DNA from 4 places in the Colwellia sp. RE-S-Sl-9 genome. Region 1 is predicted to be linked to each of the others. Evidence: predicted binding sites of a transcription regulator. Region 1 holds the regulator's gene; each other region holds the start of a gene.
What was found. Region 1 encodes FNR, which switches genes on or off when oxygen is low (the NO sensors DNR and NnrR bind a similar motif). Its sites were predicted from a motif close to TTGATCTAGATCAA; they were not measured.
Positions count from the first base shown of each region.

Region 2: hemN (oxygen-independent coproporphyrinogen III oxidase) is a predicted target of FNR. The motif match lies at 2,114-2,127, and genes of this name have one in related genera.
Region 3: ACM9HF_RS13655 (OmpW/AlkL family protein) is a predicted target of FNR. The motif match lies at 1,863-1,876, and genes of this name have one in related genera.
Region 4: ACM9HF_RS12740 (HP1242/YdcH family protein) is a predicted target of FNR. The motif match lies at 1,565-1,578, and genes of this name have one in related genera.

Region 1 covers NZ_CP182631.1:377,383-381,600, forward strand. Annotated here, with positions in the region: gene ACM9HF_RS01580 (hypothetical protein) at 1-526, opposite strand, end outside; gene uspE (universal stress protein UspE) at 791-1,720, opposite strand; gene fnr (fumarate/nitrate reduction transcriptional regulator Fnr) at 2,287-3,015, opposite strand; gene ACM9HF_RS01595 (sulfite exporter TauE/SafE family protein) at 3,075-3,734, opposite strand; gene ccoS (cbb3-type cytochrome oxidase assembly protein CcoS) at 3,734-3,967, opposite strand; gene ACM9HF_RS01605 (heavy metal translocating P-type ATPase) at 3,976-4,218, opposite strand, start outside.
Region 2 covers NZ_CP182631.1:2,888,805-2,893,022, forward strand. Annotated here, with positions in the region: gene ACM9HF_RS12480 (M61 family metallopeptidase) at 1-776, shown strand, start outside; gene yihI (Der GTPase-activating protein YihI) at 1,005-1,592, shown strand; gene ACM9HF_RS12490 (DUF2489 domain-containing protein) at 1,601-2,089, shown strand; gene hemN (oxygen-independent coproporphyrinogen III oxidase) at 2,213-3,583, shown strand; gene ACM9HF_RS12500 (DUF1285 family C-terminal domain-containing protein) at 3,605-3,904, opposite strand; gene ACM9HF_RS12505 (DUF1285 domain-containing protein) at 3,931-4,152, opposite strand; gene ACM9HF_RS12510 (mechanosensitive ion channel family protein) at 4,182-4,218, opposite strand, start outside.
Region 3 covers NZ_CP182631.1:3,145,865-3,150,082, reverse strand. Annotated here, with positions in the region: gene ACM9HF_RS13665 (hypothetical protein) at 1-205, opposite strand, end outside; gene aroE (shikimate dehydrogenase) at 206-1,021, opposite strand; gene ACM9HF_RS13655 (OmpW/AlkL family protein) at 1,130-1,807, opposite strand; gene ACM9HF_RS13650 (diacylglycerol kinase) at 1,933-2,313, opposite strand; gene hemF (oxygen-dependent coproporphyrinogen oxidase) at 2,342-3,247, opposite strand; gene tsaC (L-threonylcarbamoyladenylate synthase type 1 TsaC) at 3,244-3,789, opposite strand; gene ACM9HF_RS13635 (5-(carboxyamino)imidazole ribonucleotide synthase) at 3,863-4,218, opposite strand, start outside.
Region 4 covers NZ_CP182631.1:2,958,728-2,962,945, forward strand. Annotated here, with positions in the region: gene minC (septum site-determining protein MinC) at 1-361, shown strand, start outside; gene minD (septum site-determining protein MinD) at 384-1,196, shown strand; gene minE (cell division topological specificity factor MinE) at 1,199-1,462, shown strand; gene ACM9HF_RS12740 (HP1242/YdcH family protein) at 1,642-1,893, shown strand; gene ACM9HF_RS12745 (GNAT family N-acetyltransferase) at 1,948-2,487, opposite strand; gene arfA (alternative ribosome rescue factor ArfA) at 2,549-2,746, opposite strand; gene fre (NAD(P)H-flavin reductase) at 2,861-3,556, opposite strand; gene ubiD (4-hydroxy-3-polyprenylbenzoate decarboxylase) at 3,648-4,218, opposite strand, start outside.

The sequences.
Region 1 (4,218 bases):
ATTCTAAAGTACTGTCAGCTTCATAATTGTTATTAATATTATTTGTACTATAATTTACAAACTGCTCACCTGTTATATTATAGTTTGTAATAGTACTCCAATCAAAACCTTCACCAGTCCCAAATCTAAACCATTTAGGTATTCCTCCATCGTTTACTTTCCGTATACGTGAAATTAGACACCCACCTGGTGCTTGTTGTATACCATTGACTTTGCCATAAACGTTAAGTGAAATATTACCCATATTGGCTGTTAGAGGGACACTACAATTGAAGTATCTAGTGGTTCTTTCAAATTGAGGATCAAAGATAAAGTAACCTTGTTCGGTTGGACCTACAGACTCAGAAGAAATAGTTGATAGGGCATTTAAGGCGCCTTCAGCCGTTTTTAAGTTATTAAATGCAGTTGCATGTTTAACTACATCTTCATTACAGTGAGTTGCACCAGAAAACGTAAGAGTATCAGCTAATGCAGATGTTGAAGATAAAAAGGTAAGGGTACCTAATATAGAGATGAGTTTGTTCATAATAATTTCCTTTTATATAATATTTTTTCCCTAAATACGAAACTAACATTACACAACTTTAATAATAAAATCAATAGATTGATTTGTTAATTGTAGTGTTATATATCGCTAATTGAGTTTTGTTATTGGCGAGGGATCAATTTAATATTACTACAAATAGGAGGACTTGGTTACTAAGCTAGTTAAAGTAGAGTTAAGTTGATTTAGATGTAATAGGTAATAAAGTAACTAAAATAGTAATTAGCTACTTTATTAGTGTTTTTATTACTTAACAAAAGGTGATTCATATCCATCAGGTTTTAACGCGAGTACATCACAGTTCAGTCGATCTATTACGTGTTCAGCGGTATTGCCTATTAATGTGGCTGATAATCCTGTTCTACCTACCGTGCCTAAAATCACTAATTCTGCGTCGATTTGGTTGGCAATTTCTTCGATAACATCTTCAGGTAAACCTTCTTGAACGTAGGTGTTCTCTTTCGCTATCTGGTATTTTTCACAATGTTCTGTCATCGCATCTTGGTGATGTTTTAACATAGTATCGTTGTATTCTACCGCGTTAAATTCAGGTATTTCTATGGTGATGTTAACAGGCGTACCGGGATAAGAATTAACAATGTGCACGTTACCGTTTATTGTTTTTGCTAAGTCGCTCGCTTGTGAGGTGATTTTATGGTTAAGCGAAAGGTGTTCTTCTTCATCACTTCCTACATTTATTGCTGCAAGTATATTGCCGTTTTCAGGCCATAAATGATCTTTAACTAATAACACAGGGCAAGGGCATTTACGTAAAATATGCCAGTCGGTAGGCGTAAATATAACGGATTTTAGTTTGTCGTGTTCGTGAGTACCTTTAATAACAATGTCGTGATTATGATCAAGCACTTCGCTGATCACTGCTTCAAAAGGTCTGTTGTGCCAAACAACTTTGGTGTTGATAGTAAGTGACTCTGTATCGAGTTGTTCGATAATGTTATTAAGCCATTGGTGTCTATCGTCTATAACGGTTTGTCGCATAGATTCACGTTCATCGCTTGATAACATGGTGGTCATTTCGTAAGAAAAATCAAAAATAGATAAGAAGGCTGTGATAGTAGCCTTAGTATGTTGTGCTAGTTCAATACTACGCTTTAACGCTTTTTGGTCGTCTGTCGTAGGATCAATAACCGTTAGTATATTTTGATACTTTTTCATAATATCGTCCCCAATTATTTAGCTCGTATTTATAATACCATGAGTATCAGTATAGTGTATGAACGAGTGTTTTTTAATTGTTTTACATCAAGATATTCTTAATTAATAATATCTTGATGAAGAGGGGAATATGAAATTTAAAATAGATCTTTTACGGAGATTAACAACAGTAATAATAACGTACCTTTTACTACTGTTGTTTATACCCGTTATCATTCAAGATGCAGGTTTCAGTGGGAACTAAAAACAATTTAAGCACAGATTTTACGTTCCAAACAAAATCTAAGGTCTACATCCATGTATGCAAGGCATTAAGTTTACGTCATGGCTATTCTCGGTAACTGCTCCTGCGTTACCCTAATGTCCTACATCCGTGTAGGAACCTGACTAAAGTTAATAACGAAGCATAAATTGTTTTAGACCCATCGAAGAAGCGCTTGAGCAAAATCACTTCATCAACAACGCTTTTCATAAGGGAGTAACCATTATCACAAAGCGTTGCCTTGAATTGATATCGCTCAAGCACTCTGAAATAGCCTCTTGATTGGTAACGGGTATATATCGAATTACAGTGAAGCAACTTCGTTAAGCTTTTCAATATTTTTAATGGTAATCAGTTTGCCACTCACATCGATTAAACCATTTTTATGAAACCTATTCAGTAAGCGGCTAATCGTTTCAACCGTTAAACCAATAAAGTTACCTATATCGCCACGTGTCATGGTTAATCTAAACTCAGACGCAGAAAATCCTCGTTCATGATATCTTTTACTTAACGTACTAATAAAAGTTGCTAATCGTTGCTCTGCATTTTTATGATTAAGTAACATAAGCATTTCATGATCTGAACGAATTTCAGAGCTCATCATTTTTAATATTTGTTTTTTAAGCTTTGGCATAGTGTTAGAAATAGAGTCTAACGTGTCGTATGGAATTTCACATACCATTGATGTTTCCAGTGCTTTAGCAAAACTAGGATGTTCTGAATTGGCAATGGCGTCAAAACCTAATAAATCACCTGCTAGATGAAACCCTGTAATTTGTTCTTCTCCTTGCTCATTAACGGTAAAGGTTTTAAATGTACCAGAACGAATGGCATAAAGAGATTTCATTTCGTCGCCGTCTTGAAAAATTTGCTCACCTTTATGGATAGGCTTTTTACGGTCAATAATATTATCAAGCGTATTAAGTTCTTGCTCGTTTAACGAAAATGGAAGGCATAATTCACTAATACTACAGTTTTGACAATGGATGTGTTGTTTTCCTGAGCAATTGTTGTTTTCCATAATGTCCATACTTAATCAAAGGTTAATTGATTTGGATCATATTCTAACCTTCATCTATATGCAATCGATTAAACGAGCAAGTACAAGGTATAAATACCGTAACCGATAAGGCTTATTGCCATTGTTTTTCTAAATAAGGGGTGGTTAAGTAGCGTTTTTGCTTTGATTAAGCTATACGACATAATAAGCAATGCTGGTAGGGTTCCTAAGCCAAAGCTAGTCATAATTAATGCGCCCGTAGTTACGCTGCCACTAGCTAATGACCATGTTAGCATTGAATAAATTAAACCACAGGGCAACCAGCCCCATAGCGCACCTAAACCTATGGCTTTTTGTGGTGAGTCTACAGGTATTAAACGTTTGGAGTAAGGTGATAAATATTGCCAAATAAATTTACCTAAGCGTTCAACTCTATTTAACCACATAAGCCATTGGCCAATATAAAGTCCTAAAAATATAAGAAATAGAGCGGATATTACGCGTAAACCAGCTAAAGGTACGCCAAGATTTTTAGCCGCGACAGAACCTGTAAAACCAACTATTGCGCCAATTAGGGTATAAGATAATATGCGACCAAAATTATAACTGAAAACTAAAAGTGTTTTTGAGTACGACGAATGTTTAGGTAGAGCAGAGGTTAGCATTGAGGTTATGCCACCACACATTCCTAAGCAATGGCCAGATCCCAAAATGCCTATAATAAAGGCTGAAAAATAATCAATGTTCATTAACTATCTTTTGGTTGATTTGATGCGTTGGTGTTTTTATTCTTTTCTGATATTAATTCTGATGTTGATTTATTTTTATCAGCTGCTTGATCGTCATTTTCGTCAAACAAAATACTTAAACCTTGTTTTTCAAGATCATCAAATTGTTCTGTTTTAACTGCCCAGAAAAAAAGATAAAGGCCAATAGCCGTTAATAGTACCGCGATAGGAATTAATACGTAAATTATGCTCATTGAATATATTAGCCTTTTGTATCTTTTTTGATATTAAGTAAGCGCAGTGAGTTAGTCACAACCAATATGGAACTGGCTGACATACCAATAACTGCGAGGTAAGGCGTAATATAGCCAGCCATTGCTAACGGCAACACTAAGGCATTATAACCAAATGCCCATAAGTAGTTTTGCCAAATAATTTTTTTAGTTTTTTGAGCAATGAGTTTTAACGCAGTAATATTAGTTAAATCACTGTTTAATAATATAAT
Region 2 (4,218 bases), 2.3 Mb from region 1:
TACTCTCTAAAACGGCAACTCGTGTCTTTAGAGGCCAAGGCGAATTAAAGCAAAGTGTTGCTGATTCAAGCTTTGATACCTGGACCAAATTTTACAAACAAGGCCCAGATGCGGTAAATAATATTGTCAGTTATTACACTAAAGGTTCTTTAATCGCCCTGTGGTTAGATTTAACTATACGAGAAAAGTCTAACGGGCAATACAGTTTAGACAACTTGATGAAAGAGTTATGGATCCACTTTGGCCGAACCAATATAGGCACAAGTGAAGACGACTTTATCAATATAGCGAATGTATTATGTAATGCTGATATACGTGATGAATTTACCCAAATGCTACACAATGCAGAACGCGTAAACTTAGCACCTTTACTTAACAATGTAGGTATTGATTTTAGTGCTAGTAAATTTAGCAAACTCAATAGTTTAGAAACTTGCACAACAAATGAATATGTCCCCTTCATTGGTGCTCTTTATAGTGCTACACCATCAGGGCTAAAAGTAACACAAGTGGTAGAAAATAGCCCAGCAGCCGATGCTGGCTTAGCGGTAAATGACATCATAATCGCCGTAGATAGCATGCAAGCAACAGAAAAATCATTACAAAATATAGCTGAACATTTACCTAAAAATAGTAAAGTCACTTGTCATTACTTTAGAGATGATCAACTTATTGAAAATCCAATTACCTTTATAGACTCTCCTACATCCGCTATATCGATTACCGAAACAGATGCAGAACTCAGCCAAAAATGGCGTAATGTGCTAAGTGCATAAATGAATAACCTAAGTGCGAGTTAATTAAATGATTTCCTTTCATTGTGAATATTATAAAAGTCATGATATTCATAATGAAAGCTCTTATACCCGTAACCATTCAAGATGCAGGTTTCAGTGGTAACAGGTATAAATCCCACCTAAATGATGAATGTATCGTACTAGCTATCGCGGTTTAGCAATTAATCGAGTAAAATAGAACCATTAGACTTTAAATGAAGTATTCACATGTCACGCGTTAAAAAATCAAGAAAACCTGGTGTTGGTAGAAGAGAAGTTCTTTCAGAAGCCGATAAAAAGCTTATCGTACCAACAGCTAAAAAACCGAAAAAGAAAGTAGGTAAAGAAGCGGGTAATCGCCAAAAAGAAGCTTTTGAAAACAAGAATCAAAATCAAACAAACTCTGCGGCCAAAGATCCACGTTTAGGCAGCAAAAAATTAATTGATTTAACACCCAAAGATGCACCAAAGGTTATCGCTAATAAACCTAAAAAAGAAAAATCAGCCCCTATTGCTGCAATTAGAATGGTTGAGCCTGAAGCTTTACCCACAACGGCATTAGAAGACGAGTTATATGCCATTGAAGATGATCCGCAATTACAAACTATTCTTGCGCTACAAGAAGAAGATAAAGAGCTAACCGAAGAGCAAATTAACTACTTCAATGCGAAAATGGATCGTCATCAAGAGTTACGTGAATTACTTGGCTGGAATGATGAAGATGAAGACGAGCAAGACGAAGCAGAACGCTCTAGTGATGACGAAGACGACTTATGGGATTCTTTAGACAAAAGCGATTTGTCTAAATACGAATAGGAGTAACCATGCTTAAAGATTATTGGCTCTATATTGTTTTAGCTTTACTCATTATTGTTCCGCTTGCAATCTATGCTGGCATGCTGATGTCTCGCCTAAAAAAGCAAACAGCAGATCAAGCCATTGCCGAACAAGAAAAACAAGCGTCGTTAAAACAACACGACACTAAAATACTCAAAAGTGTTGTTATTATTGTAAGAGCCATGAAAGAAGAGCAATGCGACCTATCTGAAGGCTGTTGGCGTTTATCTGTGCTATTAGACTCGCTTAAATTAAGCAGCGAGTTAGAAAGCCTATTTCCTTCTGTTTATCAGCTATATAATGCTATTAAGCATATGCCTATTTTAGAAGAACGTAAAAAGCTGGCTAAACAAGAACGTATGAAACTTGATTTTGAACGTATGAAACTTGAAGCCGATTTAAAACCTAAAATTCAACAAGACGTTAATGAACTTCATCAGTACGCTAATGAAAGGCTTAGTGTTATTTCTGTGTAGTATGACGAACACAAAGAACAAAGCTTGAGTCAGATCAACTATTACTAATGTAGCAATTGATACAATCACACCTAATCAATACCGTAGAATACTTTAACGGTTCAATAATTTAGGTGTGATGTGATGCAGGTAAGTCAGTTTTTTAATGAAAAATTACTCAATAAATACAATACTGCGGGCCCAAGATATACCTCTTACCCTACTGCTTTAGAGTTTCACGACCAATTCACTCAATCTGACTTAATTCAAGCTATTGAACAATCTCCTAACAGAGAATTATCGCTATATATTCATATCCCGTTTTGCCATAGCCTTTGTTATTACTGCGGTTGTAACAAAGTCATTACTCGCCACAGAAGTAAAGCAGACACCTATTTAGAATACCTTGCCAAAGAAATTAGCTCGCGCGCCCCACTATTTGAAAACTACACAGTAAAACAACTGCATTGGGGCGGTGGTACACCTAGCTTCTTAACTCATGAACAAATGACAACCCTAGTAAGTTTACTCAAAGACAAATTCAATTTTGCTGACAAAGTAGAAATGAGTATTGAAATTGACCCTAGAGAAATAGAGCTAAACCTAGCAGAGCACTTATACAGCTTAGGCTTTAATCGATTAAGTATTGGCGTACAAGACATAGATGAAAAAGTACAGCAAACCATAAACCGAGTGCAGTCTACCGAGTTTATCGAGCAGTTTATTGCGCATGCAAAAGCCGTAGGTTTTAAATCAATTAACATTGATCTTATTTATGGCTTACCTCATCAAACTATAGAAACCTTTACCCGCACACTCGACAAAACCAAAGAAATGGACGTAGATCGTATTTCCCTGTTCAGTTACGCGCACATACCTAGCCGCTTTGCCGCACAACGCAAATTACGAGATGAATGGTTACCTAGTGTTACTGAAAAATTTTCCCTTATGCGTTTAGCCATCGAAAAGCTATGTGCCTATGGTTATGAATTTATCGGTATGGACCACTTTGCCAAGCCAGACGACGAACTTTCTATTGCACAAAAAGAAGGCAAGCTTCACAGAAACTTCCAAGGTTACACAACGAAAGGAAGCTGTGACTTATTAGGTTTAGGTGTTTCATCTATCAGCGGTATTGGCAATGTTTACAGCCAAAATGTTAAAGATTTAAAAACCTATTATCACGAAATAGAAACTAAAGAACACGCATTAGAAAAAGGCGTAGCGCTGACTCAAGACGATATAATTCGAGGAGAAGTTATACGAGAGTTAATGTGTAATTTATTTTTAGATAAAAATGCGCTTAGCCAAAAATATCACATTAACTTTAATGACTATTTTAAAGACGACTTACCCATGCTAACCACCTTTATTGAAGACGGTTTAGTAAATAATAATGAAGACTCTATTCGTATTGCGCCACAAGCCAGATTACTGGTACGTAATATTTGTATGTCGTTTGATATTTACATGAAAAAACACATTAACCAACAACGTTTTTCAAGAGTTATTTAGTATAAAACGGTAGAGGCTAAATTATTCCTCAATAACCCCCAAACTAAAATCACAACCGGCACTGGTAAATAGAAGTTCAGTGCCTTTTTCTGTTTCAACTTGCTGTGCAGCTTCAACCCACTGGTAATAAACATTTCGATGTACTTTGGCCTGTAAATTACGTCTTACGGTAATATACATTTCCCCTTTGTCGTCAAAGGTTAGAGCATGCGATTTATCTAAAACAAACTCATCATCTACATTAGTACAAACCAACATATTGGTTTGTTCCGCATCTTGCCATTCCCATTTAGTTAATACAAAAGGAGCTTGTTCAACCACTATTTTTACTTTTTCTACCGGAGTAACTAAAAAGTAATCGTTGTCCTCTTTTTTATAACCGATGCAAACAGCTTAACTAAAGCTAACCGTTTAAAAATAGTACCGTTATAAAACCAATCACCATTGGCTTTTATGACAATGTCGATTTCACCACAATAAGGCGGATCCCATAATTCAACAGGCGGTATTTTAGACGACTTACCATCAGCTAATTTTCCTAATTGCGACGTTATGTTTTCTAACGACATATCACTCCCCTTTGTGGATAACCTGAACTCTAGTCAGTTTTACGCTTTTCCTGCTTTGATATGGTG
Region 3 (4,218 bases), 2.0 Mb from region 1:
TATTATTATTTGGCTCGTTTTCTTCGAGCCATTCCTCTATTTCATATTCCCAATCAAATTTAATAGCTTGTGTCAGCTCATTAGATGAAACACGGCTATTAATTATAATAACGACTTTTTCTCCAGACAACATGGCTGTACATTGCCAATGTTGTTTGTTGTGATTAAATTCATAATCGTCATTAATTATAATAGCTTGATTCATTTATTGATTTAACTCTTTGCGTAATTCGTTTAATACCTTGCTAGTTTCTGGGCGAACACCACGCCAAAGATAAAAACTCTCAGCAGCTTGCCCTACTAACATACCTAAACCATCAATTATCTGTTTAGCATTCTGCTTAGTCGCCATTTGCAAAAAAGGTGTTAGGTTTTTACCGTAGGTCATATCGTAACAAACCGTATTAGTGCTTATGAGACTTTCCGAAATAGGTACACTATTTCCTGACAGCCCTGCCGATGTTGCATTAATAATAAGATCAAATTTTTGTTTATTAGCTTCTTCAAACGACATAGCTGTTATAGGTTGGTTTGTATATTGTTGTACTATTGCATCTGCTTTCGACACGGTTCTATTAGCAATAGTTAAATGTTTAGGTTTTTGATTCAATAAAGGTAAAACAACGCCTTTTGAAGCGCCACCAGCCCCTAAGAGTAAAATTCGACTATTTTCTAACTGAACGTTATGAGATAACAGATCATTTACTAAACCAACACCATCGGTAGTATCACCATAAATTTTCCCAATTTTAAAGGTTAAGGTGTTTACTGCCCCTGAGAATTTAGCGTGTTCAGATAATTCATCACACATTGCCATGGCTTCTTCTTTAAAAGGAGCAGTCACATTGGCCCCCTTACCTCCTTCTTTAATAAAAAGCTTAACCGTTTTCTCAAACTCGCCTAATTCTGCTAGCTGACTTTTATATTCAATGTTCTGATTTGTTTCTTTTGCAAAGGCTGTATGTATAAATGGAGATTTAGATTGTTTTATTGGGTTACCGTAAACGAGATAGTGATCCATAGTAGATTCTATTTAATGCTATTTTTTTTAGCTTAAATCAGATCCAATAAAAAAGCATCGACTTATCGATGCTTTTTTAGATGAAATTGCTTTATTAAAAGTGTGTAGTTAAAATTTATACCCTAGCATTATTGAATAAACCATAGGATCCACATCTATTGTTGCCTTACCTATACTCTGGCCACCTACGTCAAAAGTCGCATCGGTAGATATATCAATATAACGAGCAGAAGCATTAATATGGAAGTTATCATTAATTAAGTAATCAACACCTAATTGGTATGACAACCCAAAAGATCCCTCTAATTCTAAATTACTTAAACCTAAACTTTTTGGTGCATCTTCAAATTGTTCGTCAAAAAATATGGTGTAGTTAACTCCCAGGCCAACATAAGGCTTAAAAGCTGATTGGTTTTCAATATAATAAAGTACGCTAATGGTCGGTGGTAATTGTGTAACTTCACCTAACTTTGCTCCATCAACATTAAGTACAGCGTTTTTATCATGAATAGTTACATCATGCGTAAAAGGTGTTGCAGCTAACACTTCAACGGCTATATTAGCATTATAGAAATATAAAAAATTCAAACCTAACTGCGAATTATCATCAACCGTTAAGGTCATTGTTGAATCAGTATTGTTAAGTAAAATAGATGTATGATCACTGCTCGGATTTACATTTGTAATACCGCCCCTGATAACTATATCACCTGATTGATAATCGGCAGCATATGTAGATGAGGAAAGTATGGTAAGAAGCGTAAGCGTTAAGATATTTTTTTTCATGGTGATTCCCTTTAAATTAATAAAGTAATTTTAAAGAGAATAGTTAAATAGAATTTTGATTTAGCTCAACTTATTCTATTGATAACACTAAAGTATCCGATTAAAGAATTAAATTCTGATCTAAATCAACTTAGTACAATATACTGATGAATTTTATAACCCCAAACCATCAGGAAAAATAATATGGCAACAAACACTGCAGCAGAAGCAATGTCTTTTGCACGACCGCTGAGCTCGTGATGTTCTAAACCAACCCTATCCACAACGGCTTCTATTGCAGAATTTAGAAGTTCAGTGACCATAATAAAAATAAGAGAAAATACTAATAAAAAGAGTTCAACAAAACTTGCACTGATCAACCAAGCGATTGGCGATAATATTAGAAATAAGAAAACTTCTTGTCTAAAAGCGATTTCATTTTTATAGGCTGAGAGTAAACCCGCAATACTATTTTTAATTGCAGGTAAAATTCTTTCAATATGACCTAATGTATTTTTGTCTGGCATGAAAACGCTCTATTTGCATTTATTATAGTTATACCCAATTTCTAGGAACTAAGTATTTATTTAGATTATGTTCTTCGGAATTTTCGTCAGCTTGAAAGTTGTATTCCCATCTCGCCAACGGCGGCATCGACATTAAAATAGATTCAGTTCTACCGCCAGACTGCAAGCCAAAGAGAGTTCCGCGATCAAAAACTAAATTAAATTCTACATAACGACCACGGCGATATAATTGAAATTGACGTTGGCGCTCACCATATTCTGTATTTTTGCGTTTTTCTACTATAGGTATATAAGCATCGATGAATCCTGCTCCTACCGCTTTTATATAATCTAAACACGTTTCAAAATCCCACTGATTTAAATCATCAAAAAATAAACCTCCAACGCCTCGGGTTTCATCACGGTGTTTTAAGTAAAAGTAATTATCGCACCATTCTTTATTTTTTTGATAAACAGAATCACCAAAAGGCTGACAAAGTGTTTTAGCTGTTTGATGCCAATGAATAATATCTTCTTCAAATGGATAAAATGGGGTTAAATCAAATCCACCACCAAACCACCATACGGGTTCTTCACCTTCTTTTTCTGCAATAAAAAAGCGTACATTAGCATGTGATGTAGGAATATAAGGGTTTTTAGGATGTATGACTAAAGATACGCCACAAGCTTTCCAGGTTCTTCCTGCTAGTTCAGGTCGATGGGCACTTGCTGATGGTGGAAGTTTATCGCCTGACACTAATGAGAAATTAACTCCTCCTTGCTCAACAACGTCTCCGTTAGTTAGAACACGTGTACGTCCGCCGCCACCTTCAGGGCGAACCCAATTATCTTCAACGAATTTAGCTTGGCCGTCGGCCTGTTCTATCGCAGCACAAATTTGGTCTTGTAAACCTTTTAAAAATTCAACAACCGTTTCTATATTTACAGCACTCATGTGCGAAAAACCTCTCCAGTTAAACCATCCATAATTTTTGATGGTTGCATATAGCCTAATGTTTCACCTTTTATTAGGTAATCAATCATCTGAGTTAATGTGGGATCTAATGTTTGCCATGTTCTGGCTGGCTCTAGCCCTGATAAATTAGCACTTGTTGAAACGATAGGTTTTTTGGTTTGTGAACACAATGAAACAACATCTGGCTGATCGGTAACTCTCACGGCAATAGTAGAAAAACAGCCTGTTAAGTATGAAGAAATATTAGCTTGAGCAGGTAATACTTGAGTAACACCGTTTGGCCAACGACTTAATATTAAGTCAATTTGTGTATTAGTCAGCTTAGAAAGATCAATATATGGCGTTAATTGTTCAAAGCTACCCGCAAGTAAAATAAGACCTTTGGCTTTATCTCTATTTTTGATTTGTAATAATTTTTCAACTGCCGTTTGATTATCAGGATCACAACCAAGACCAAATACGGCTTCAGTTGGATAAGCAATAACGCCACCTTGTTGAAAAATTTCAATTGCTGTAAACATTAGACCGTATTTTATTATCAATAATTTAAACGAGACTTATCACAATAACTTCCTACTAGAAGAATAGGTTATATTAAAGTGAATTCACGTATTCGCTTACATCGGGAAAGTCGGAGTCTGGCAACATTGTTGATAATTGAGTTAACCGACTAATTAATTCAGTTCGAGTTGAACCACACACATTAATGTGTCCCATTTTTCGACCCGCCCTTTTACCTTTACCGTACCAATGAAGTGTTACACTGGGTATTTCAAGAATACTATGTGGCACGCTATCAGTACCGAGTATATTTATCATAGCTGTAGGTCTAACTAATTCGGTAGAACCTAAAGGTAATTGGCAAACAGCTCTTATATGGTTTTCAAACTGACAAGTATCTGCACCTTGTTGGGTCCAGTGTCCGGAGTTATGTACACGTGGGGCAATTT
Region 4 (4,218 bases), 2.2 Mb from region 1:
ACAAACTCCTGTTGAAACAACCGTTATTGAAAATACCCCAACAAAAATTATTAAAGGCCAAATTCGTTCTGGCCAACAAATTTATGCTAAAAATACAGACCTCATCATTATGGGCTCTGTAGGTAATGGGGCTGAAGTTATTGCTGATGGCAACATTCATGTATACGGGACTATCCGCGGTAGAGCTATTGCGGGTGCAAGCGGACAAAGCGAAAGTAAAATATTCTGTCAAAACTTACAAGCTGAACTGGTGTCTATTGCCGGTGTTTACATGCTAAACGAACAACTAACTGAGCATGCAAATTTACCGCAATGTATTCAAGTTGAAGATCAAAAAATTGTATTTAACCCATTAAATTAGAAAAACTAAGAAAGGAAAAATCATGGCTAAGGTTATCGTTGTGACCTCAGGTAAAGGCGGAGTTGGTAAAACAACTTCTAGTGCTGCAATAGGCACAGGTCTAGCTATAAAAGGCTTTAAAACCGTAATTATCGATTTTGATATTGGATTACGTAATTTAGATTTAATTATGGGTTGCGAACGTAGAGTAGTTTATGACTTTGTTAACGTGATTAAAGGTGAAGCAACACTTAATCAAGCCTTAATTAAAGACAAACGCACGCCAAATCTATCAATACTACCTGCGTCACAAACACGTGACAAAGACGCGCTAAATAAAGAAGGCGTTCAAAAAGTATTAGATGATCTTGCTGAAGCTGGCTTTGAATATATTGTATGCGACTCACCAGCAGGTATTGAAACGGGCGCAATTATGGCGCTTTATTTCGCTGACGAAGCCATAGTAACAACAAACCCTGAAGTATCATCAGTACGAGATTCAGACCGTATTTTAGGTATGTTAGCAAGCAAATCACAACGTGCAGAACAGGGCAAAGAGCCCGTTAAAGAACATCTATTATTAACACGCTACAACCCAGAGCGTGTAACACGTGGCGATATGCTAAGTGTAGAAGATGTATTAGACATTTTAGCAATTCCATTACTTGGCGTTATTCCTGAGTCACCTGCTGTATTAAAAGCATCTAACTCAGGTTCTCCTGTTATTCTAGATACTGAAAGTGATGCTGGCCTTGCATACGGAGACGCTGTAGATCGTTTAATTGGTGAAAAAGTTGAATTCCGTTTTATAGAAGAAGAAAAGAAAAGCTTACTGCGCCGCTTATTTGGAGGTTAAACATGTCTCTTTTAGATTATTTTCGAAGTAAAAAAACTACGCAAACCGCTCAAACAGCGAAAGAGCGACTTCAAATTATTGTTGCTCACGAGCGTGGACAACGTAATAGTCCTGATTATTTACCTGCAATGAAGCAAGATATTATTGATGTTATCCGTCGATATGTACCCATTGATTCAGATCAGGTCACGGTTAATCTAGACAATAAAAATGATAATTTAAGCGTATTAGAACTCAACATTACTTTACCTGACGATAAACGCTAAACATCGAACATTAAGTAAAGATTCTAATACCGTTAGAATGATTAAGGGGAGTTAACTCCCCTTTTTTATGCGCAAAATTGACTATAAAACATTCATTAAAAGTTGAGCCAGATCAATACACAATAACAATGGAGGAATACACTTAACATTAAAGAACAGCAAGTAAACAAGGATATATAATGACGTTACAAAAACATGATCTACACCACGAATTCCCTGAATACAGTAAAGAAATCCATCATTTAAAAATGACGAACAACCACTTCGCTAAACTCTTTAACGAATATCATGAACTCAATAATGAGGTTGTTAAAATTGAGCAAGGAGTCGAAAATACCTCTGATGAGTATTTAGACCAACAAAAAATCAAACGTTTAAGCTTAAAAGATGCGTTGTTTGCCATCATTAAAAAAGAGCAGGTCTCTGCTTAAATATCTTATTTAAAGAGGAGCCACCGTACTCCTCTTTACTTTAATTAACAGTATTTACTGACAAGTTTTATACAAAACATGCTCAAGTAAAGCGCTGTTTATATCCACTAAAGGATGATTAAACGTAATCCCCGTATTTTCCATTCCAATACGCTGCATAACTTTCTCTGATGGCTTATTTACCTTAGCCGTAAAAGATACCACTTCGGTAAGTTTTAACTCATTAAAAGCAAATTCAAGTGACTTTTTAGCAGCCTCTGTTGCATAGCCATTATGCCAATATTGACTATCGAAACGCCAACCAATTTCAACAGCGGGTGAAAACGGTAAGCATTCAGGTGTTTGTTTCAAACCCGTAAAACCAATAAATTGATTGCTCTGTTTTTCTTCAACCGCCCAAAAGCCCCAACCTTTCTCATCAATAAAACCAGCGAGTTTATTTGCTATAGCGTTACTCTCATCTTGAGTTAATAGCCGAGGGAAGTATTTCATCACCTTTGCACAGGCGTTCATTTGTGCAAAAGGCTTAAAATCGCTAGCGCGCCATTGCCTTAACAATAGTCTTTCGGTATGAAGTTCAATAGGATATAGCATACGTAAACTGAGTTTAAAAAATGTAGAAAGCCTTATCTAATAACAACTTAACTTATAACAATTAAGCAGCTATTAAATAAGACTCTTGGCCTTTATTCGAAAATTTAGCTTTACGTTGATATGCACCTTTACCTTTTTTAGGTTGAACAATTTGCTGTTTATAAAGTTTAGAAGTAACCATAGCAGCTAAAAAATTATCTTTGATAGTGCCTCGTCCTAACTCAACTTGAGCTTTATTGGTTTGTTTTTTACTTTTCATTTTATTTCTCTTTTAGTTTAAATTTAATACAAAAAATGCGCGCGTAGTAACCTCGGTTATTACGCGCGCATTCTAGGCGCATAGTTTTAAAAAAGCTATAATAATTTTTAACTATTAGATGTAAGCGAAAGCATCCGCAAACATGTTGTCTTTATTGACTCCGCGCGCAACAAAGTCATCTCTTACTACCCCTACCATTTCAAAGCGGCCAGCAAGATAAATATCGTAATCTTCTAGGTTTTTAATATCATTCATTACCACTTTATGAACCATACCTACTTTGCCAGTCCAGTCATCGTGTGGTGTTTCAACTACCGTATGAAACTCGCCTTCATTTAGCTTAGCGATAATGGCAGCTGATTCGTCTAATTCATAACAAGCACTAGGTTCACGAAGACCCCAATATACGACTACTTTTCTTGAAGACTGTTCTTGAGATAAGTACTCAAACATAGATTTGATATAAGAAAATCCTGTACCACCAGCAATTAATAATAAAGGTTTAGTACTTTCTTCACGTAATTGCGCATTACCCAGTGGTAATTCAACTGTGACTTCTTGATTATTTTTAATATGTTCGATCACTTGCATAGGGTAGCTATCTGCAGAAAAAGCACCTATTTGTAATTCAATCAATTCGTTATTTGGTGAACTTGCGATAGAAAAAGGTCGCTTGTCATCATCACTCAAGACAAAATTTAAATATTGCCCCGGCATAAAATTTACTGCTTGTTCAGGTTTTAACAAAACCTTATATACATAGGGAGTAAGTGCTTCTAATGAAGCGACCTGGCACTTAATTACATTCATTTGTTAAACCTTAACCACTTAAAATACTCATATCATTAATAATTTTTTTGATGAAATCAGTATAGAATCTATAAATAATGACCTTAGTCACTTATGTGTTTTTTTCTTCGTTTGTATCGCCGAATATATTTAGCTCATCCCATAAGCCATCAACTTCGTCTTTAATTGCTTCTGTCATCACGATAGGTTCTCCCCATTCGCGATTGGTTTCACCTGGCCATTTGTTGGTGGCATCTAATCCCATTTTAGAACCTAAACCAGAAACTGGAGAGGCAAAATCTAAATAGTCGATAGGTGTGTTTTCAATCAGCACGGTGTCACGGCTTGGATCCATGCGTGTAGTCATAGCCCAAATCACATCTTTCCAATCTCGCGCATTTATATCGTCGTCACACACAATAACAAATTTAGTGTACATAAATTGACGTAAGAATGACCAAACGCCCATCATGACACGCTTAGCATGACCCGCATATTGCTTCTTGATGGTTACTACAGCTAAACGATACGAACAGCCTTCTGGCGGTAAGTAAAAGTCTTGAATTTCAGGAAATTGCTTTTGTAAAATAGGCACAAATACTTCATTTAAAGCTACACCTAAAATAGCAGGCTCATCAGGCGGTCTACCTGTGTATGTACTATGGTAAATAGGATCTTTACGA